Regions from separate parts of the Albibacterium profundi genome, predicted to be linked through region 2. Evidence: riboswitches for the same ligand, from Rfam matches in the RefSeq annotation. Region 2 holds a riboswitch; each other region holds the start of a gene.
What was found. Region 2 has a riboswitch for cobalamin ahead of WKR92_RS00055 (TonB-dependent receptor plug domain-containing protein). Riboswitches for the same ligand answer to the same signal wherever they lie in the genome.

Region 1: linked by a shared signal. The riboswitch ahead of WKR92_RS03545 (ribonucleotide-diphosphate reductase subunit beta) and the one ahead of WKR92_RS00055 (TonB-dependent receptor plug domain-containing protein) in region 2 are both predicted to bind cobalamin.
Region 3: linked by a shared signal. The riboswitch ahead of metE (5-methyltetrahydropteroyltriglutamate--homocysteine S-methyltransferase) and the one ahead of WKR92_RS00055 (TonB-dependent receptor plug domain-containing protein) in region 2 are both predicted to bind cobalamin.

Annotation. Positions count from the first base shown of each region.
Region 1 is NZ_JBBVGT010000002.1:502,045-509,977, reverse strand. Features, by position in the region: gene WKR92_RS03555 (DUF4468 domain-containing protein) at 1-439, opposite strand, end outside; gene WKR92_RS03550 (ribonucleoside-diphosphate reductase subunit alpha) at 500-2,146, opposite strand; gene WKR92_RS03545 (ribonucleotide-diphosphate reductase subunit beta) at 2,185-3,159, opposite strand; adenosylcobalamin (AdoCbl) riboswitch at 3,259-3,392, opposite strand; gene WKR92_RS03540 (hypothetical protein) at 3,502-4,134, opposite strand; tRNA gene WKR92_RS03535 (tRNA-Leu) at 4,556-4,637, shown strand; gene tig (trigger factor) at 4,710-6,047, shown strand; gene WKR92_RS03525 (ATP-dependent Clp protease proteolytic subunit) at 6,247-6,957, shown strand; gene clpX (ATP-dependent Clp protease ATP-binding subunit ClpX) at 6,944-7,933, shown strand, end outside.
Region 2 is NZ_JBBVGT010000001.1:6,284-14,216, forward strand. Features, by position in the region: gene WKR92_RS00030 (hypothetical protein) at 1-295, opposite strand, end outside; gene WKR92_RS00035 (hypothetical protein) at 411-779, opposite strand; gene WKR92_RS00040 (DUF5074 domain-containing protein) at 959-2,125, opposite strand; gene WKR92_RS00045 (cell surface protein) at 2,153-3,049, opposite strand; gene WKR92_RS00050 (YncE family protein) at 3,079-4,230, opposite strand; gene WKR92_RS00055 (TonB-dependent receptor plug domain-containing protein) at 4,227-6,260, opposite strand; cobalamin riboswitch at 6,353-6,550, opposite strand; gene WKR92_RS00060 (sulfatase) at 7,188-7,933, shown strand, end outside.
Region 3 is NZ_JBBVGT010000001.1:240,734-248,666, forward strand. Features, by position in the region: gene WKR92_RS01105 (SMP-30/gluconolactonase/LRE family protein) at 1-955, shown strand, start outside; cobalamin riboswitch at 1,030-1,219, shown strand; gene metE (5-methyltetrahydropteroyltriglutamate--homocysteine S-methyltransferase) at 1,393-3,717, shown strand; gene WKR92_RS01115 (hypothetical protein) at 3,862-4,671, shown strand; gene WKR92_RS01120 (BlaI/MecI/CopY family transcriptional regulator) at 4,752-5,117, shown strand; gene WKR92_RS01125 (M56 family metallopeptidase) at 5,284-6,576, shown strand; gene WKR92_RS01130 (TetR/AcrR family transcriptional regulator) at 6,654-7,292, shown strand; gene WKR92_RS01135 (TolC family protein) at 7,323-7,933, shown strand, end outside.

The sequences.
Region 1 (7,933 bases), on a different contig from region 2:
CTCTGATAATCCGCTCTTGCTGTGTAGAGGTTAATAGCGTTTCTTCCATCGGGATAACCAGTCCTTCATGTTCAAAGTAAATATCGGTAATACGATATTGATAGGAATTTTCCTTTATATCAAATAAAAGATTGAAATGAACCGGGACGTCAATCAAGACGGTGTCTTGTGGACTGTCGGGATCTAAACTAATAAGGCTTTGCCCTCGCAAGCTCAGCTTTCCAGCTTGTTTGTCATCTGTTAGGATTACTTCTTCGGCAGACTTGAAGGTTTGCACAACCCAAGCCTTTAGTTCCTCATAGAGCTCTTCTTGCGTTCCGGTTCTTTCTACAACTCCCGAGTATTCTACTTTTTCGAATTCTGGGTTGATAGGGATGTCCTGACCGTAGACATAGCTTAGGCAGGTAAATAAAAATAGGGTAAATATTGATCTCTGCATTTGAACAAAATTTACCCTAAGATAGTAAAATAAACGTGGAGGATTGTCGCGAATATGAAGCTATGCCTCGCAACTGACACAAGTAACCATATTGGCAATAAATTCTTTCGACACGCTCTGGCTACGTTGGTAGTAAAGGCTCTTTACACCAAGTTTCCACGCCTCGATCATCAACATGTTGACGTCTTTGACCGGAAGGTTAGACGGGATATTGAGATTTAAGCTCTGAGCCTGATCGATGTATTTCTGACGAATGGATGCTTGCTGGATGATCTCGAGCTGACTGATTTCTTTAAAGGTTTTGAAAACGGCTTTCTCTTCGTCGCTCAGTTCGGTTAAGTGTTGCACGCTACCGTGGTTCAACATAATGCTGCGCCAAATATCTTCGTTGTCTAGGTCTTTTTCGACGAGCAACTGGCGTAGGTATTTGTTCTTCCGCATAAAGTTACCTTTCGCGAGTCCGGCTTTGTAATAATTGCTGCTAAAAGGTTCAATGCCTGGTGAGGTCTGACCTAAAATGGCAGAAGAGGAGGTGGTAGGGGCGATGGCCATCAAGGTGGTGTTTCTTTTTTCGTAACCTTTCAGGATCTCGGGTTCGCCATAGATGTTTGCCAATTCTGCGCTGGCTTTTTCTGCTTTTTCGCTGATGTCCTTGAAGATGGTGGTGGTCAATCGTTTTGCATCCATCCCTTCGAAAGGAATCATGTTTTTTTGAAGATAGGAATGCCAACCCATCACGCCCAATCCTAAAGCGCGATGCCTTTTGGCAAAGCGATTGGCAGAAGCTAAGTAGTAATTATCTTCCGTTTTGGCAATGAATTCTTGTAATACTGCATCCAGAAAGAACGTAGCCAGCCGCACAGCGCCTGTATCTTTCCATTCATCGTATAACTCCAGGTTCATCGATGAGAGGCAACAAATAAAGGATTCGTCGAAACTGGATGGTAAAGCAATCTCTGAGCATAGATTACTCGAGTATATTTTCAGGTTTTTATCCTTATATACCTGTGGTTTGTTTCGGTTGATGTTATCCGAGAAGAATAGATAGGGGAGTCCTTTTTGCTGACGGCTCTCCAGTACTTTTGCCCAGATTTTACGTTTATCCATGTCGCCGTCAATCATGTCCTGCATCCAGTAGTCGGGTACACAAATACCTGTAAAAAGATTTTGTATGGGATTGCCGATATTCTTGATTTCCAAGAATTCACCAATATCCGGATGATCAATATCCAAATAAGCAGCAAAGGCCCCGCGCCGAACGCCGCCCTGCGAGATGGTATCCATGGCGGTATCAAATAGTTTCATAAAGCTAACGGCACCGCTACTTTTCCCATTGTCGGTAACCGCACTGCCGCGTTCGCGGAGTTCACCAAAATAACCGGAAGTGCCACCGCCAATTTTGGTTTGCATAATCACCTCACCGAGTTTATGAGTGATGCTTTCTATATTGTCCGGTACGTAAACATTGAAACAAGAGATCGGTAGGCCTCTTTCGGTACCCATGTTTGCCCAAATCGGCGAGCTTAAGCTCATCCAGCCTTTTTCGATCATCTCGATAAACGGTTCGCAAAGTTCAGGCTTATAGAGTCGCTTAGCGGCCGCCATAGCGATCCGTTCGATAGCCGTTTTTGTCGTTTCGCCTTTGAGCAGATAACCTCGGTTGAGGATTTGCTGACTTTCTTCATTTAACCACCAAAGTCTTTCCATCTTCGTCAATTATAATTTTTAAAACAGGGATTTTTTGTTTAAAATAAGTCGTTTGCAGTAATACTTTTATCATGTTTGGTGTAGTCTACCGGCCTTTTGGCAAAGAAATCATCCATGCTGTTTGCAAATACTTCTTCTTCAAACCACACCATCGGCTGATAATCGCTTTCAGATACATTGAAGGCTCTCGGCATTCCAATTCTGCGCAAGCTGTCATCCGCACGATACTTCATGAAGTTCAGGAGGTTGGTCTTGTTCACGCTCTCAATTTCCCCACTCTCAAATATCCAGTCCAATATCTCCGCTTCTACCTCAATTGAGTTTCTGACAATATCCATAATGCGGTTCTTCGTCTCGTCGTCGAAATATTCAGGAAACTCTTCTTTGATTTTGTTGACAATGTAAATGCCTGCATTCGCATGAATTTGTTCATCCACCGAGGTCCAGGCAATAATGTTGCTCACGTTTTTCATCGCCCCTTTGAAGCGCGTAAAGGAAAGGATGATAGCGAACTGGCTGAACAGGGAAACATTCTCGATCAAAATGGAGAATAGAATCAGAGAGAAAAGATATTCCTTCTCATCTTCAGATTTGGTATGTGCCAGGGCCTCTGAGAGATAGTCGACACGCTTTTTTATAACCGGAACATCAATCAACTGTTCAAATTCATTATTATAACCGAGTACATCCAGCAACCTTGAATAAGCTTCCGAGTGTCTGAATTCGCATTCAGCAAAGGTGCTTCCCAAGCCATTAAACTCTGGTTTCGGTAGGTGATGATACAGGTTGCCCCAGAAGGATTTTACGGCAACTTCGATTTGTGCAATCGCCAGCAGGCTTTTTTTAATAACTTCCTTTTCATTGGCATCCAAATGGGAGTGGAAATCTTGGACGTCGGCAGTGAAGTCTACTTCTGAATGGACCCAAAATGATTTGTTAATAGCTTCTGTAAAGTTCAGAATTTCGGGGTACTCGAAAGGTTTGTAATTTACCCTCTTGTTAAAAATGCTCATACTACTTTGTGTTTTAAATTGAAAAAAACAAATTAAAAAGTAGGATGTACAAACGGATACGGGCTGAAGGGTCTTGAGATCAATACCTTAAAGTATTCATTCGGACATTTACTTTTTTTGCGAAAGCAAAGTCTAGCGAAAAAGGAAGGTGATCTGGCTTATAGAATAATTCCTACTTACAGTTGCGCGACAGCTCATGAATTTCACACGATTCCCCTTTTTTATTAGTGTAATACCTGATCGCTATGATTTTACATCAAGACAAATCTATTGTTTTAATTGATGAGTGGGGTAAATATTTATCAACAATAACACCGTTATTCACAAACGTGAATGCAAAGCTTAAATGGTCCACTCGTCGTGTACCACGCCAACCAAGTAATAGTTGCCGTTGACCTGCTTGAATATCAAGCGAAGAGCCCGCCAGTCCATGCCACTGTATTTTTCTTCGAAGCCGGAGAAATGACTTTCAGTGAATTGTGTTCCTGGGTAAATTTCTTCTTGGTTGTTGATACTATTCCCGGATGCAATGGATTCATTAACGCTAAAAGTTTCCGGTTCCAGAAAATCTACATCGTAGACATACCTGTCAAAATACTCCTTTGCGGTGAGTTTAATGTCATCGCCTGTTCCGTCTGCTGCGCCCCAGATCTGTTCTTCCTCACTGTTCACCGCGCTCAGAAAATCGGCTTGTGATAGGTGGACGTCTGTGTCAGGACGAATATAAGCGTAGGGAGAGAAGCGAACGCCTTCATCCGGATGGATGTATTGTGCGATTGCTTCATAGTTTTTATCCTTGAATTCCTTTAAGATCGCTTTGCTGACCTGGGTCAAATCCGTTCTGACAATAGCCGTATCCGTCGAGTCGCTTGCAACATTCAGCGAGTCGCTTTGATCTTCGCTTTGTTGGTTGTTGCTATTATTACAGGACGCGAACAGGGTAAGCGCGATAATAAATACGAAAAATCTTTTCATGTTTTCTAATCTTGAATACGTATAAATGTAATAAAAAAATAGTAGAAGGAAAGCTAAGAGCGGAAAACAATGCCAAAAAGATAAAGCGACATTTTGACAAGATGCAGTTGTCAACTTGCAAAGTACACGTTTTAATTGAACAGTGGTCAAACAGTGGTCAACCAGACTTCAAGCAGTCCTTAACCAATGGTAAAAGGACTGGTTGGGGACTATACAATCACAGTTTGTCCATGGTTTGTTTAGAAGAATGTATTATTCGTTTCTTATTGATTTAGTTCGGGCTTTTTACTGAATGAGCTGATGGTATTGCTCAGTGAAGTTTGGACGTTGGCCGGTTGACGTAATCCGAAAAATATTTAAAAATGTTTTTGATTTTTAACAAAAGATACTACCTTTGCAATCCATAATTAATCCTATACCTGCGGAAGTGGCGTAATTGGTAGCCGCACCAGACTTAGGATCTGGCGCCTCACGGCGTGGGGGTTCGAGTCCCTTCTTCCGCACTTGATTCCTCTCGACATAATCGGGGGGAATTTTTGTTAAATGAATAATTAACGGCAAACGTAATAGCAGCTATGAATATTTCCCAAGAAAACATTGATGACTTGAATGCAGTAGTCAGCATAGAATTAAAACCAGAAGACTATAAAAGTCAAGTTGACAGTGCTATTAAAACTCAAGCTAAGCAAGCGAAGTTACCAGGTTTCCGTCCTGGAATGGTACCTACTTCGCATATTAAGAGAACCTATGGTAAAGCGATCTTAATCGATGAAATCAATAAAATTGTTAGCAATAGCCTAAACGATTATCTAACGGAAAATAAACTAGAAATTCTAGGACAGCCTCTTCCGAAAGAAGAGGAAACTCAATATACATGGGGTTTTGAAGATGATTATAACTTCAAATATGAAATTGGCTTAGCTCCAAAGGTTGATGTGCCTTTTACAGAGAAAGATACATTAACTGAATATGTTATTAAGGCAGATGATGAAACCTTGAACTCAAGAATTTCAAACTTGAGAAAAAGCTATGGTAAGCGTTCGAACCCAGAAGTATCTGAAGAGGACGATGTACTATACGGTGAATTGACACAAGTGGATGCCAAAGGAGAACCTCTCGAAGACGGAATTGTGAAAACAACTTCGGTACGTAGCGATATCATCGAAGATAAGAAAATTAAAAAGAGTTTGGCGGGCCTGAAAAAGGACGATGTTGTTGCAATCGACTTGAAGAAAGCTTATGATGACAGTACAGTAGCCAGATTATTGGAAATTGAAGAAGATCAGGTAGCTGACTTGGTGGGAACATTCAACCTGAAAGTTGAAAATGTAAACCGCTTAGAGGAAGCTGAAATGGATCAGGAGTTTTTCGATAAAATTTACGGTGAGGGAACGGTAAAAACTGAGGAAGAATTCAAAGCCAAGGTACAAGAAGAAATTGAAAGCTTATTTGTTCAAAATGCAGATCAGAAGCTTCAAAACGATATGTATACACTCGGTATGGATCGTGTGAAAGCAGATTTTCCAGATGAGTTTTTGAAGCGCTGGTTGAAAACTACCAATGAAAAACTAACTGACGAGGAGATTACGGAAGGCTATGATGATTTCGCCAAAAATTTAAAATGGACATTGATCGAAAATAAAATTATCAATGATAATAAATTGGAGATTCAGTATGAGGAAGTAATTGCCGCTGCTAAAGAGCGTTTAGCCGCCCAATTAAAGATGTACGGACAGCAAGACCTTCCTGAGGAGCAGTTGAACCAATACGCAGCTCAATTACTTCAGGATAAAGAACAAGCGAATCGTTTGTTTGAGGAAGTAAAAGCATTGAAAGTGTTTGATCATTTGAAAGGGATTGTGAAGTTGGAGAAAAAGGAAATTCCTTACAACGAATTTATCGAATTAAAGTAAAATTTTCTAACATATAAAGGAAGCCACGCTGATTCTTAGTGTGGCTTTTTTATTGGTTTTAAGGGTATTTTTTAAGAGCATCGGGCATTTTGGCAGGTTTTGACGAGGGATACCAGATGGCTCAGTTTTTGTAATTCTAGTTTTTTTACTTATCCTTAATCCATATATTTATTCGTCTTAAATATTAAAACAAATCATTATGAGTATCGATAAAAAAGAATTTAGAAATTATGCTATTAAACATCACCGCATCGGTAGTCAACATGTCGATGGGTTTATCTCTCGGGTAGAAAATAGACATGTACCGACATCGATGACTCCATATATTATTGAGGAAAGACAATTAAATGTTGCTCAAATGGATGTTTTTTCGCGTTTAATGATGGACCGTATTATCTTTTTAGGGGACGCGGTGACTGACCATGTCGCGAATATCATCCAAGCACAATTGTTGTTTCTTCAATCGGCCGATGCTCACCGCGATATTCAAATTTATATTAATTCTCCCGGTGGAAGTGTATACGCTGGATTAGGTATCTACGATACGATGCAGTATATTTCACCAGATGTCGCTACTATTTGTACAGGGATGGCAGCTTCAATGGGAGCTGTATTATTGGTGGCAGGTGCTGCGGGTAAACGTGCTGCTTTGCAACATTCGCGAGTGATGATACACCAGCCGTCGGGCGGAGCACAGGGAGTGGCTTCTGATATGGAAATCAACTTGGAGCAAATGTTAAAATTGAAAAAGGAACTTTATACCATTATTTCACACCACTCGGGCAAATCGTTTGACTGGGTAGAAAAGTCTTCTGATCGTGATTTCTGGATGACATCCGAGGAAGCGAAAGGGCATGGAATGGTGGATGAAGTATTAAAAGGAACAAAAAAAGACGATGGCAAAAAGTAAAGAAAAGGAAGTAGCTTGTTCTTTTTGCGGTAGAGCCCGGAAAGATACGATGCTGCTAATCAATGGCGACGGCGTATATATATGTGATAAATGTATTACGCAGGCAAATGAATTATTGGCTGAGGCGACAGGTGTTGAAAAAAGCAAAGCCATTGAAGGTGCCCTGAAGCTTTTGAAGCCAGTAGACATAAAAAAACATCTTGATGAATACGTAATCGGGCAAGACGAAGCTAAGCGAGTTCTTTCTGTTGCCGTATATAATCACTATAAACGTTTGAGCCAAAAGGTTGATGAAGACGGAGTTGAAATCGAAAAGTCGAATATCATCATGGTAGGGCAAACTGGAACGGGAAAGACGCTATTAGCTAAAACCATAGCGAAGATCTTGAATGTACCTTTCAGTATTGTAGATGCAACGGTATTGACGGAGGCAGGCTATGTTGGGGAGGACGTTGAAAGTATTTTAACTCGCTTGCTTCAGGCAGCTGACTATGATGTAGCCGCAGCAGAACGAGGAATTGTATATATCGATGAAATTGACAAAATCGCACGTAAAAGTGGAAACCCTTCGATAACACGGGATGTGTCGGGTGAGGGTGTTCAACAGGCTTTATTGAAGATTTTGGAAGGAACGAGTGTCAACGTACCACCACAAGGGGGACGTAAGCATCCGGATCAAAAGATGATCGCTGTAAATACAGCTAATATTCTATTTATCTGTGGCGGTGCATTTGATGGCATCGAGAAGCGGATAGCAAAACGCTTACGTACAACCACGGTGGGCTATAAGATGTCATCTAGTGACTCGGATATCGACTTGGAAAACTTACACAAGTATATAACTCCTCAGGATTTGAAGGCCTTCGGTTTAATTCCAGAGTTGATTGGTAGGTTACCGGCAATCACCTTCTTGAATCCATTGGATAGAGATACACTACTGAGTATTCTGACAGAGCCTAAAAACTCTCTGATCAAG
Region 2 (7,933 bases):
GTTCATTTTCCGCACTAATCATAATCGGTAAAAAGGTCACAGAAGACACATCCACCGTCTCACCACTACTTGTGTCGGTGATCCTCAGACGAATTTCGTTGTATCCCTTGTAGAACACTCCGTTCCGCGCTTCTATACTGATCTGATAGGCACCAATTTCCGCCTTTGCCGCTTCCTTAAAGCCCAAATGTTCGCTGACAGAGTCGTCAAGCTCTGCTTCATAATCTGTTTTATCTTTCGTACAGGCCGTGCCAATCAAGCACAATCCGACAAGAAAAAATAATGCTCTTTTCATTCGAATACTTGTTTGTAGTTCGGTGACATCCTGTAAAAACAATCCCTTTTCAGACGGTTTTTTCTACAGAAGTCCCCCTAATCTTAAATATGGTATGTGTAGAGTTAGCCTCAGATTAGGCTAAAGGCGGATGGAATATCGGAGAGTGATATTCGTATGTGTAATTATCCAGATACGCTAAAAATTGATTCTGACCCGATTCACCGCTAGGTAGCTGCGTTTCCAAGACAAGATATTCCTTATGCACATAAAGCGCACTATAATCATATACAACGTAGTTCTTTTGTGTCTCCCGTTTTTCCTGTTCCTTGATCTTCTTCATCAGCACGCACTGTCCATCACAATGCAATTCAGGCTTGTCCTTGTTTATACATTTGGCGATATAATCCGGGAGATTGATCTGATAATCCATGACCATGATGTTCCGGTAGAACGACTGTGTCGTTAAAGCAGCTAGAAGCACATATGTCCAGAAAAGTCTCAAAGTATATTTCTTATCATTAGCAACTTGCACCAAAGGTACAAAAAGTATAATCCTATGGAATGACCTCTGTCATTTCTTTAGACAATTTTTCGCACTATTTACTGGAAAGAGGTATATATAGAAAACAATGCAGCGGCAGAGACCTGTATCGATCGATAACAGATCTCAGCCGACCACATTTAATCCTCTTCGTGGAAGACAAACATCGACGTAAAGAAATAGCTTACATCATTGCCTGTCTCGTCTAATTTTTTATTGAAAGGCATACTCTTGACCAGATCACCTGTTTTAGCATCGTAGAAATACAAGGTATTAACAGCATAATTAGCACCGTAGCCATCTTGCACCGTCGTTGCTACAATCTGATCTAGGTTCGCATCGTAGCCAATGTTCTTTTTATAAAAAGACTGTTTATCGGGCATCGTAATAAAAGGAACAGACAATGAACTTTCGTCTCCGTCTATATATTTATACACCTCTTTACCACCGCCGAACATAGGGGCGTTCTGCATATATACAGCGTCCTCGGTACTCGACGCAATTATTGGCGATGAATACCAGGCGAACCAAGTTGAATTCGACTTATAAGGAAGTTCAACCGTGTCCGCTTCCAAACTTTCCCCATCTAGACTGATCAGATACTCGTTCGATGTATACCACACCTTTCCATTCGGTGTCTCTGCAAAACCAGTTGAAACAGCAGGTATCTTTCGCGCAACAGAAAGATCCTCGATATAGTAAACCACAGAGCCGCCACTTTGTGATTGAACGAATATAAATTTATCCGTTCGCAACATATCACCAACTTGACCATTAACCCCGTATAGTTTTCCTGACAGGCCCATCGATTTAAGGTTCACGATGTGGACACCATCTCCGCTGCTCAACAAACCCGTGTTTTCATCCAGACCAACAAATGCTCTCCAGTCATAACCCTGGCGTGAAGGTATCCTGCCGGTCTCCTTTAATGTCGTTGCATCTGCAACAACCACCGGACCGTTTACCTTGCTCACGATGTATAGTTTTCCGTCGAATATCGTTCCATACTGAAGGGTAGAATTACTCGGCTCAAAATCCTTATCTGGGTTCTCTTTTTGAAAAACACTGTCTATTAAAGTTTCCGTTTCATAATCATAGAAACTTACTGATCCCGTTCCATGGCCCATCCATCCCTCATGGACAAGAAAGAAACCATTACTATATTTACCCGGCTCAGGTTCAATAGGCTCTTCCGGATCAGGCGTTGGTTCTGGTTGAGGCTCAATTGGATCCTTCGTACAAGCTCCTAAGAATAGCAAAGCAAGGAGTAGAGAGAAAAATGCAGATTGTAAATTTACGTGTTTCATATATTAAATTTAGTTTGATATAATAAATTAATTTTCAGTCAATAAACGCAGATCAGCTACACCAACTATTTCTGTAGAAAGTTCTCCCAGCCAACCCATATTTGCTTGTATGCCCGTTTGTATTTTGATAAAATCAACCCCAGTCAATTTGACTTTATTCCCGTCAGCATCCACTGCGTTGGAGATATCAATCTTATCACCCTCTTGTGTGTTATCCGCATAGCCAAACTCAAACGGACTGCTCGTTATATAACTGGGATTAGACATGTCTATATTTGTTGGCGGCAAAAGAGTACCCGTCAAGGTGTATTCATCTTCGGTAATCCATTCCGGATAATAGGACTGCCTGTGAAATGTATTGGTTTCAACGACGCCTTCATTGCCTTGGTTATCTTTCCATGGTATATTAGCTGTTGCCGGATCAGGCCTTGTATATGTCACCGCATAGTCGCGAACAACAGCCTCCTTACCGAATTCACTTCCCGCAAGCTCGTACCAGGTATCATCCGGCTCCCCATTTCCATTCTCATCCTGCATTACATAAACAATACCCGGTTCAGAAAAGGTGGGAATCGCATTTCCGTAAATGATGATATCATCTCCTTCATGATTCGGAACAGTATGGTCAAAACCCAATACAATATAACCTCCCCAGGCTCCCAAGGTTACCAGTCCCTTCCCTCCTAGAATTCCTTCGGCGCTTTCATAATCCCCCGTTGCTTTATTTATAAATTGGCCTGGCGCTGGTTTGTATTCGAATAATGTAGTCACGTAAGCATTGCTCTCAACCTTAGAATCCTCCTCAGAAGTTTCATCTGCGGGCGGCTGAACCGGATCATCGTCTTTTGTACAAGAGAAAAGAGTAACTGTAAAAGCCAAAACCAGTATCCAGATTTTCGCGGCTGATTGTAAATAAATAGTCATAGTATTCTGATGTTAAAATATTTGATGTATTAATAAATAAATGCAAAATGTGCTGGGATATCACCCGTTGTCGTTGACCATTTAAGTTTGCCATCCTTATCGAAGCAGTAAATCGTTCCCGGTGAGACATAGTCCTTCGCATCAGTCACATAAACATCCTTCGTCTCCGGGTTAACTGCAATTCCATAGGGCAGGGTAATTTCCTGTTCCGTACCATCAGTTATAAACGAGCGATCTAGGAGTTCCTCATTTTTAACATCCAGCATGTGATAACCAATTTCATTCTCCCCAGTTATATAGCTCCATTCCGTGCTATAGATATAGGCTATATCATCGTCAATAAGCAACTGACTTGCAGCAATTTCAAACTCTTTCTTAACGGATTCAGTCCCTGTATCGATCACATATATTTTAGATGGTGTTTCATAGTAATCACCACGTGAGGTAACATACAGATCTCCATAAGAATCAGCCTTTAAGCGATGGAGATTGGGTGCTACTTCAATTCGCTTTACTTCCTCAAAACTTTCCAAGTCAATCACTGAAATCGTGCTTTCGTAATTCGGAGGACTATAACCCCCGGAATTAGCGACATACAGGCGTTCGCCCACAATGGCCAGTTCTTCGGGTTGACGACCAACCTCGACACGACGTGTTATTTCCAAACTCGCTGTGTCAATCTCTGCCACCATGCCATTAGGAGCATTCGGATCGCCCACACTACCCAGATACGCACTAACATAAGCTCTGCCATTACCAAAAGTTATGTACCGGCAATTTATGATATCAATCTGCCCGATCCGCTTAGCCGTGTACTTATCTAACACCTCCACCTTATTAGAATTATTGACAATTATATACAGTTTGCTTCCGTAAACCGCCATATCGTTCCCCACATCACCCAGCCCCTTAGTAATTTCAGGATTAATTTCATTGTATATATTTCTGTGATACTCACCGGCTTGTAGATCCATATAATCCAAGGAAGCCTTATTCATATTCATATTTCCTTCGTTAAGAAGATAGAAACCTTTGATGGAAGCATCCGGATCAGCATCTTCTACTTCCTCCTTTTCTGAAGGCAGAGGTTGGTGGTCTTTTTTACAAGACTGGCCAATCAGCAAAAAGGCCATAAAAAAGACGATAATACATGTTGTTTTACTTGGTTGAGGTGATTTCATATAATTAGTGTTAAGGATAATCGATAGTGCCGCCCCGGCATTGGAAAATTGAGAATGACATCATAGTGCTGGTCAAGAACGTTGTTCACTTCCGCACGAAGCTTTAAAGTCGTTTGCTTGTGTTGCAGCGCATACCACACAGACACATCATGCGTATACCAGGGATCAACATAGTTAGCTGGGATATTCGCTTTTTGACTATAACGCTCGCCGGTATAAATAAAACTATAGTTCAATCCATAATCGTCGGCACTTAACATACCGGCAAACGAACCGCTGTGAACAGGAATGTATGGAATCTGATGCCCGAAATTAAATGCGTTCTGCGTATGATCCTCGGCCCTTTGATATGTATAATTCATCAAGCCCGAAAACTGGAGCTTAGGAGAGACCTTGCCTACGACTTTAATATTGGTCTCTAAACCGTTGATCTTCACTTCGCCCAGGTTTAACATCGTCCAGCGAAACAAGTTGGCGCTCGGAATAGCTACAATTTTATCTTTCACAAGGTTACGATAGACATCTGTTTGGATACCTATATAGTTGAAGAAAGCATGATCGACGCGTTTGAAATATGTAAAACCCATATTATACTGATGCGTATACTCCGGGCGCAGAAAAGTATTTCCGATAAATGTATAATAAAGATCATTGAACGTCGGCATCCTAAAAATAGATTTATAGAATCCTCTCAGTCGAAAGTCGCTGGACTCAAAAGGCTTCCAGCTAGCCATCACGGTTGGCGTAAAATCCTGTTGATCCCCGGCCGACTCGAACACCTGCACATCGTCATCTACATAGGTAGCCAACAAACTCCCCTGAATATAGAAACTGTTCAACCTATAGTCAGTCGCCAACGCAGCCAAGAATGTATTTCTTCTCGGAAATTGAAAGCGATACAAATTCGCATCAAGCTTATTATGTATATAATCAACTGAAAAGTTGGCGCGCCAGTTTTGACGAATACGAAAGGCATTCGCGACGGAGACATATCCTTCCTTTTGCTGGTATTTATTATCCAAAAAACCCTCCGTCGTCACATATTCAGGATCTAAATAGCGATTATAGTCGACCGCCAATTTTGCTTTTATAGCAAACCGATACCGCTCTGAAACCCGTTTCTCCACGGCCAATTGCAGAAAATTACTTTCATCCCATAAACGTTGTGAATAATCAAAACGATTTGCTACAATAGCACCCGGCAAACCTCTTTCCGATTCATAATGATAATACTTCGCCTGCCAAGACATGGTCGAGTCCGGTTTTCCAAAAAGAGCTGCTTCCAACCTAAATGCCCGAATATCTGCGTTAGTACGGGTTGCCGTCGTATCATAAACCCCGTTCGTATAGTTAAAATCATATCGGCCATGCGCGTTTGTGTATTCCGAACTTAGTCGCGCACTAAGACTTTCGTTCAGCTTATAATCCACATTCAGCGCCGAATTAAAAAGGCCAAATGACCCACTTTTCAAATGAACCGACGCATTCAAACGTTTATTCCCAGTGAAAGTCGGCTCCATACTAAGCAAAGAGATTGAACTCGCTGAAGCATAAGCCTTCGCCGGTTGGAACAGATTGGGGTCTTGTCCGTTAATCACAGAGACCTGCTCCATATTGGCAAGCGATAGCTTCCCTAAATCAACCTGTCCGTTTTGAGCATTTCCAATAGCGATACCATCATAGAATACCTGTGTATGATTAGTGCCCAAACTACGAATATTCACTGTTTTTAATCCACCAACCCCGCCATAATCCTTCAATTGAACACCCGAGAAGTAGCGGACCGCGTCGGCGACCGACAGGCTGTTTAGCTTGTCAAGAACCTCCTTATTTAAACTTTGCATTGGTACTGGAGATCGCAAAATCTCAAGCTGTTGAAGTGAATTTATTTCAACTTCGTTTAATTCATAGCTTTTAAGAGAATCAGGATCAAGCCTCCTAAGCTCCTGCGCAGCAATAGGCAATACGGATACGCACGTTAAGGAGAACGTAACAACCAGCGATACCGAAGTAAATATAAAGATCCTCATTTCATTTTGCCTAAGACATAGCAATTGAGGCATAAGAATAACTATAGGAAAAAAATAGTTTTCTCATTCCAGCTTCAATCCTCGAAAGCTATGAATATTATTAACTTTAGGCAGGTCTTCTGACTTACTCCGGCTATTCGGCCTTCCCGCCTGTAATGGCAGTGACCCTTTGGAATGAATAGCCTGTATAGGAGAATACAGCTGCGGGACAGTTTCGGAATCTCACCGAATTCCCTTTTAAGTCTCACCCATGTAGATATAGGTAGGACACCAAAAGCGAAGCAAAGATACCAACAATAAATGATAGTTTACAGCGAACTTTCACTTCCACCAGATTTCCAGTCCTAATATCCTCAATAGCAACCGTCTCTCTCTTATTTTAGGCCAAGAAACGTTAATGCCTTCGAACGAGAATGTTTTTGCTGAATAGCTGTCCGCACCCCGGTTATCAGTCTGCTTGTAATTTAACACTTTACTTATCCTGCCCTTATTCACTTATACCAGAGCAAGTTACTTCGAATTACAACCAAACTCTTCCATCCTGATTTTTATCAGCTCTACGGGATTGACGTTTGGAAGTTCAGAGGTTTTATCTTCATATTCGGATATCAGTTTCACCAAAAGCTTTAATTCTTTATAATCTGCGGTTCCAGCTTTAGAATACTTGATCTCCTCATATCTTTTGATAGCTGACTTATACTCACCTTCCGATTAATCAAAAACCACATTTGCTTTTTCATACCTTAATTTTATTAAATTGTTGAAGCATCTATAATATCGTATTCTTGATGAGTGCCTATAAAGCGAATATCGACCAGAGCGGCATAAAGATAACTTAAATTAGTACAGTTGTAGACTCCAAGTCTTTGGATTTTAGTTGCGAAACACTATCTTCATTATTATCGTAATACTTTAAACGTAAAAAATATGAGGAGTTTCGCTATTGGTCTAAGCCTTCTAGTGATGATACTTGCCAATAACGCAGTCTACGGCCAGCTGCATCAGGCCAAGAATGTAAAGCGACCAAATATCATTGTTTTTTTGGTGGATGATATGGGCTGGATGGACACCTCCGAGCCCTTCGGCGACAGGCCGTACCCACTTAACAACACATATCATACTCCCAATATGGAGAAGTTGGCAGCGCAAGGGATGAAATTTACCAACGCCTATGCGACGCCGGTCTGCACCCCCTCGCGGGTCAGCATGCTCACCGGCATGAATGCTGCACATCATGGGGTCACTCATTGGACATCTATACATAAGGACACGCCTTCAGATCACCAGGATAGCATATTTCATCGAGTAGAGTGGAATTATAACGGATTCAGCCCAATTGGCGGGATCCCGCATACAGCAACGGCGACACCGCTCCCGCAACTGCTACAGGATGCTGGTTATTTCACGGTTCATGTTGGAAAAGCCCATTGGGGCGCACAGGGAACACCAGGGGCCAACCCATTGAACCTAGGTTTCATGGTCAATGTAGCAGGGAATGCCATCGGTCATCCTCAGAGCTACTACGGTAAGGACAATTACGGGAATATTCCGGGGAAGTTTACGTTCAATGCCGTGCAGGGTCTAGCCGAATATTATGGAACGGATACTTTTCTTACCGAAGCACTTACTCAGGAAGCTATAAAATGCATTGAGCCAGCTGTGGAGGCTGGGAA
Region 3 (7,933 bases), 230 kb from region 2:
ACACGTCTCCGCACAAAAAAAGGACAGTAAATCAAACTACCCAACTATTGGCTCAATCAAGGTTCTGAAACCAGAACTCAACAAGGTTATAAAAGCCGATGCTAAGATTGAAGTTTTAGCTGAGGGATTTAAATGGACCGAAGGAGCGCTATGGGTTGACAAGGAGGATATGTTACTCTTCTCAGATATCCCAAACAATAAAATACACAAGTGGACCGAAAAAAGCGGCATTGAGGACTATCTGTTTCCGTCAGGTTACACAGGTAAACAAGATCGTCCGGGGGAACCGGGGTCAAATGGTCTGATCGTCAATAAACAGGGTGAATTAATCCTAACTCAACACGGCGATCGTCGAGTAGCAAAGATGGCAGCACCTATAACCAGCCCAAGTGCTGATTTTATTCCGTTGGTTGATGGATATCAGGGCAAAAAGCTAAACAGCCCGAACGATCTTGTTCAACATAGCAATGGAGACATTTACTTTACCGACCCTCCATATGGCTTAAAGGAACAGACGATCGACAAGAGGGAACTTGACTTTTGTGGCGTCTATAAAGTTGACAAAAATGGAAATGTTACGCTACTGGTTGATTCCATTTCGTATCCAAATGGAATCGGCTTAACTCCGGACCATAAACAGCTCATTGTAGGCAATTCGGATGGAGCTGCCCCCTATCTATACCTGTATAACATATTAAACGACGGCTCACTTGAGGCTGCTGGTATTGCATTCGACTTCTCTCCTTATGGCGGCGGACCGGATGGCTTCACGATTGATAAAAAAGGAAACATTTATACGAGCGGACCTGGCGGCTTATGGATTCTAAACAAGAATTTTGAAGCTATTGGTCGAATCCGAATTCCACATCCAGTTTCTAATTGTGATCTTTCTGAAGATGAGAAAACCTTGTACGTGACGGCTAATCACCAACTACTGAGAATTAGGATGCGGTAATGGTATACTGTCTCATTAATGGCCTCAAAAGATCAACATTAATTGTATATTTGCTTCCATAAGTTCTTTTATTTCTTCAATCAAACCGAATAGGTCTTGCTTAGCTGCAAATTAAAAGGGAATCGTGTGTAAATCACGAACTGTCGCGCAACTGTAAGTAACGACCAGTCTTTATCCATTGAAAATCCACTGTCTTGAGAACCAGACGGGAAGGATGATAAAGATGTTACAAGTCAGGAGACCTGCCTATATCGAATTGACGATGCTTTCGCGAATTGAAGCAGAAGTCAGGTATGATACCTCCTATTCGTCCCTCTTGGTTGGATATTTAGCAACAGTGTCTCCCCTTACTCCTCTATTTTAATTTAAAAAAAGCATTACGAAGTTTAGCAAAGAGCTTTTAACTGATCTATTTATCTTTTAAAAAGCAACGAAACATGCTAACAAACAATCTTGGCTATCCGCGTATTGGTAGCCATCGGGAACTCAAAAAAGCCTGCGAGCAATATTGGTCAGGCAAGACGACTCAGCGAGAACTATTGCAGGTTGGGAAACAAATCCGCCTGCATAACTGGCAGCTGCAAAAAAGCGCGGGTATCGATCTCATCCCGTCTAACGACTTTTCCTTTTACGATCAGGTTTTGGATATGTCCTTAACCGTGGGAGCAATTCCTTCAGTCTACAACCAAATTATTTTAGATCGGGAAAATACAGAACTCGACCTTTACTTTGGAATGGCACGTGGCTACCAGCAAAAGGGATTGGACATCACAGCCATGGAAATGACCAAATGGTTCGATACCAACTATCATTACATCGTACCAGAATTCTACAAAAACCAACAATTTACGTTTTTCTCAAGAAAAGTAGTCGATGAATTCTACGAAGCTAAACAGGCTGGAATGCTTACAAAGCCCGTCCTGATTGGACCTATCTCCTACCTTCTCTTAGGAAAGGAAAAAGAAGCAGGTTTTCATCGTATTGAATTGTTAGAAAATCTTCTCCCTGTTTATTTCGAGATTTTAAACGAATTGAAAAACAATGGCGTCGAGTGGGTGCAGTTTGATGAACCATTTCTGGCTTTGGATCTTAGTGATAAAGAAAAAAAGTACTTTAAGTCGGTATACAAACAGATACGGTCAAAATTTCCCGGCATTCAAATCTTAGTGGCCAGCTATTTTGAAGGACTCAGAGATAATATCGACTTAGCATGCTCATTACCAGTTGACGCTCTGCATATCGATTTGGTAAAAGATCCAGCACAACTTAACGATGTGCTTGTTTCCTTACCTGATACGACAAAACTTTCTTTAGGAGTTGTTGATGGACGGAATATCTGGAAAAATGATTATGCAAGCTCATTGGCACAGATTCAACAGGTTGTCGATAAAATCGGCGATGAGCGGGTTCTGGTAGCAGCATCCTGTTCGCTACTACATTCTCCTTGCGATTTAGAGCTTGAAACAAATGACAGCATACTGGTTCCGGAAATCAAACAATGGTTAGCATTCGCCAAACAGAAGGTTTATGAAATCGTCAGCTTAAAGAAGCTGGCAACCGAAACTGCTGATGAAGGTTTAAAAAAAGAATTCATGAATAACCAGCACGCGACGAATAGCAGGAAAACGTCGTCCCTGATCCACGATCGTGCTGTAAAAGAACGTGAGAAAAGAGTTGAAAGTACTGAATTCCAAAGAGCAAGTCGATTTGATATTCGAAAGGAAAAACAAAGAGAGGTATTAAATCTCCCGCTTTTTCCGACTACAACAATAGGCTCCTTTCCTCAAACACGTGATATTAGAGCACAACGGGCACTCTTCAAAAAAGGACATATTAATTTGGAAGAGTATGAGCGGGCTTTGAAACTTGAAACCGAGAAAGCAATCCGCTGGCAAGATGAAATCGACTTGGATGTTTTAGTTCACGGTGAATTTGAACGAAATGATATGGTTGAATATTTCGGTGAACAATTGAACGGTTTCGTTTTCACTAAAAACGGGTGGGTGCAAAGTTATGGTTCTCGTTGTGTTAAACCGCCTATCATATATGGTGATATATCAAGACAAAAACCCATGACCATTGCGTGGACGCAATACGCACAGAATTTAACCAATAAATTAGTTAAAGGGATGCTTACAGGACCAGTTACCATTTTACAATGGTCCTTTGTCCGCGACGATCAGCCCAGATCGGCTACCTGCAACCAGATTGCCTTAGCAATTCGCGATGAAGTTGAAGACCTTGAAGCTGCCGGAATAAAAGTCATCCAAATTGACGAGCCTGCTATTCGGGAAGGTCTTCCGCTTCGAAAAAGCAAATGGCAAGCCTACCTTCATTGGGCTATTAAAGCTTTCCGCATTGCTTCCACCGGGGTGAAAGACGAAACGCAAATTCATACGCATATGTGCTATTCGGAGTTTAACGATATTATTCAACATATCGCGGAAATGGACGCGGATGTGATTACAATTGAGTGTTCGCGTTCTAAAATGGAACTATTGGATGCCTTTATCAGTTTTGCATATCCCCAACAGATCGGGCCAGGTGTTTACGATATTCACTCACCTCGTATACCTCTTAAAGAAGAAATGGTCGGCTTGCTCACGCGAGCTAGCGAAGTTATTCCGTCAGATCAGATATGGGTAAATCCAGATTGCGGTTTAAAAACGCGCAATTGGGAAGAAACGCAAAAGGCGCTTGTTGAGATGGTGGGCGCAGCCAAAAGTATGCGACTCGCAAAGGCTGAACCAATGAGCGTCTAACATGTGAACATCGTGTCTGCTAACAGACACGATGTTTTTATTTTTGTCCGAACTTTGCCGAGCAACTTAACGGGTTTTTAAAAAATTTATATATTTTTGATATGTAAAAGCTAAGCCTTTTCCTGTTTCAAATTAAAATATAAGATGAAAAAATTATTACTATCTACATTCCTCGTATTTGCATTTTTTGTATCAGAAGCACAAATTCTTAATAGAATAAAAAATAAAGTTGAAGAAAAAGTGGCTAATAAGGCCGTAGAAGCTTTGGAAGGAAAGACTGAAAAAGAAGCAAAATCGGCCTCGACTAACGAAGATGCTACCGTAGAGCCGACTGCAGCTGCCGGAAGGGCATTGCCTGTATTTGATTTCAAAGCCGGCGCTAACGTTATCTTTGAAGATAGCTTTGTAAATGACTCCGTGGGACCCATGCCTCATTACTGGAAATCAAGCGGCAGCGGTGCAGTGGTAAATTTTCCGGGGGTGGATGGCAAGTGGTTGCTCTTAAATGAATTCACAACTTATAAATTAGATACATTAATCTCACTGCCTGAAAACTTCACGATTGAGTTTGACATTCTTACTCGTTCCGATCAAGCGAAAGACTTGCATGCTTTTGTCTTTGGATTGGCGAAGGATAATAGCGTTGCTGGTTATGAGGATAACATCTCCACAAAGACGACGATTCATTATTGGAATGAAGAAATTATTAATTACAGTACAGATACAAAAGTCTACAATACAATCGACTTCGATTTAAAAAGTCATGGGAATCGGGTCATGCATGTTTCTATCAATGTGCAGGGAAAACTAATGCAAGTCTATCTAGACAAAGTAAAAGTATTAGATACTGAAATGTTGAGCCCGTCCGCTGCTAGGTATTTTTACTTCAATCCATCAACAAGAATTGATAATGATGCGCAATTGGCAGTTGGCAACTTCCGGATAGCTCAATAGCTTTCTTCAAATCTCAAATTTATTTTCATAATACTGAGTTTTTCGTATATTTACGATAGTATCGTAAACAACATTGTACAATGGAAAAACTTACACAACAGGAAGAAGATGCCATGCTTCTGCTCTGGAGGCAGAATGGTGGCTTTGTCAAAGATATTTTAGAGCTATATCCGGAACCGAAGATCCCCTACACTACTTTAGCATCCACCTTTAAGAATCTAGAGAAGAAAAAATACGTCAGAGCGAAAAAGCTTGGGAATTCTTGGTTTTATCGCCCAATAATTCGGGAGAATGAATACAAAAAGGTCTTTATGGGCAATTTTGTAAGCGACTATTTTCGTGACTCTTATAAGGAGCTTGTAAGTTTTTTCGCCAAAGAGGAAAAAATATCGCCAGAAGAGCTTAAAGAGATCATAGAAATGATTCAACAGGGTAAATCAAAATAATATGACCGAGCTTTTTACATATCTTCTAAAGGTAAATATTGCGCTATCGCTATTTTATCTGATTTACTACTTTTGGCTCAGAAAACTGACCTTTTATACCATAAACCGTTACTTTTTAATTTTTGCTCTAACATTTTCTACGCTCTATCCCCTCATTCATATTCATGTGAATCAATCGAGTGCAGAGAAACCAACACCCGTTGCTTCGAATGTAATGCCGGTTTGGGAATATGAATACTCTGCTAATCAGCAGATGACAATTAACGAGCATATCGACACGTTATTCTATCTGACCTTGCTTGTCTTCACACTCAGATTTTGCATCAGTTTATTTGGTATTTTGAAAATCCATTTGTCGTCGACCGCTTCTATCTGGAACGCGTATCACTATCGTAAGTCAAAGGAGGACATCCTACCCTTTTCATTCTGGAAAAATGTGTATTTAAATCCCAAAAAACATAGTGATAACGAGCTTGAAGGAATCTTTAGGCACGAATACGTTCACGTTCGTCAATTGCATAGTTTGGATATATTATTAGCGGAGTTGATTTTGATTTTCTGCTGGTATAACCCATTTTCCTGGCTTTTTAGACGCGTTATCCGAGAGAACATTGAATTTATTACCGACAGTAATGTGTTGGCTAGTGGAATTAATAAAAAAGCATACCAGTATAGCCTACTTACGGTGTTAACAGCAAACAGGCAATCCACGATCGCAAATTATTTCAACATGAAAGACCTAAAAAAAAGAATTAGTATGATGAACAGAAAACAAACTGCGAACATGCATCTGTTTAAGTATGTGTTACTGATACCGCTTGTTATTGGATGTTTACCGATATTTACAATATCCGTAGCAAAACAACACACATTGACTCCAGAGTCACTCAGCCTTACCACGGTTATGGGTACGGACGACAAGCCGACTGAAAACGAAATTCCGAAAGGCAAGCCTTTTGTTCTCATTGATACGATTTCAAACATTGATACAGTTAAAGATAAAGAGGAGAATACACTAGCCAATAATCTGCAGATCCGATTTGTCAAAGCTGATTCTTTGACACCTCTTTACGTGATTGACAGCGAGCTAGTCGAGAAAACAGAACTTGCCCAGATTGACCCTAACGATATTGAATCAATCAGTGTCCTCAAGAGCAAAGGCGCAGTGGCAATGTATGGTGAACAAGCACAAGATGGAGTCATCTTGATAACCACTAAAAATAGTGCTTCGACGATAAAGGCAGATACTGTAAGAATCAATGAAAGTAAGCTCAATTCTCCTCTAATTTACATAGACGGTGACAAGAAAACGAGAAAGGACCTTGATGTATTAGATCCGGAGGACATCGATTCAGTAGAGGTGTATAAAGACAAGGCTGCTACGGATAAGTACGGCGATGACGGAAAGAATGGCGTGATTAATATCACCACAAAGCAAACGCAAAGTGATAAAAACTAACAATCCTTTTATTTTTTTTAAATATTATTTTTAAATATTAACAGTGTTAAGTAATTTTGAAAAAAATTATTTGACACATGGGGATTAAGGAAAGAAAAGAACGTCATAAAGAAGACCTCAAGCAAAAAATACTGGATGCTGCCAAAAGCTTGTTTATGAAGCACGGATATGAAGCCACGTCTATCCGGAAAATCGCAGCGGAAATTGAGTTCAGTCCCACAACCATTTACCTATATTACAAAGATAAAAACGATGTCCTCTACGCACTTCATAGAGAAGGCTTCAAGATGCTATCGGCTCGTTTTTCAGCCCTAACTACGGTGGACGATCCTTTCGAACGCTTGAAAGCTATGGGTCGAACCTACATTAAATTTGCATTAGAACATCGTGATTTCTACGAACTTATGTTTGTAATGAAGGAACCTTTACAATTTTTGAACAACCAGTGTGTGTCGGTCGACTGGGAAGAAGGCAAACAATCGTTCGAGTACCTGATGGACACCATTACCGACTGTCAAAAATACGGCTATTTTGCAGATCAAAATCCGGAACTATTCTCCATGTTCGTATGGTCGACAGTACACGGATTTTGCACGCTTTCACTTCACGGGCATTTTGATCATATAGTCGAAAACAATCATATTGAATATGAAAGCAACGATCTTTTGACCTTATCAATCAATAACTTTTTTGGCCTAATGGATAAATTAAAATAATTTTTTGCCATATTAATAACAGTGTTAATTATGAGAACACCATTAATAAAATACATTGTAAGCCTGATTTTATTTTCTTGTTTTATGCTTAACAACCACCTGTCTGCACAAGACAGGTTGAAGGCTTATGTCGACGAAGGCTTAGAGAATAACATCGTACTCAATCAAAAAAATATTTCTTGGGAAAAGGCGATGATTGGTTTGCAGTCGGCGAAAAGTTTGTACCTGCCTACAGTAGCCTTTCAGACAACCTATAGCACAGCAGATGGAGGGAGAAACATTCCCCTACCATTGGGTGATCTGCTGAATGGAGTATATGCAACATTAAATCAACTCACGGAAACACAAGCTTTTCCCCAGCTGGAAAACGAGGAGATTAATTTCTTCCCGAAAAATTATTATGATGCTAAGATCAGAACAACCGTTCCGATCATTAATTCGGATATACATTATGCTGTAAAAGTCAATGAACAGCAGATAGTATTAAAAGAGTATGAATTGGAAATATACCGGAGAGAGCTGACAAAGAACATCAAGACGGCTTATTACAATTACTTGTCAACACTGAATGCAGTTGATATTTTTAAATCTTCACAGCTCTTAGCAGAAGAAGGTAAGCGTGTCAATCAGAAGTTGTATGA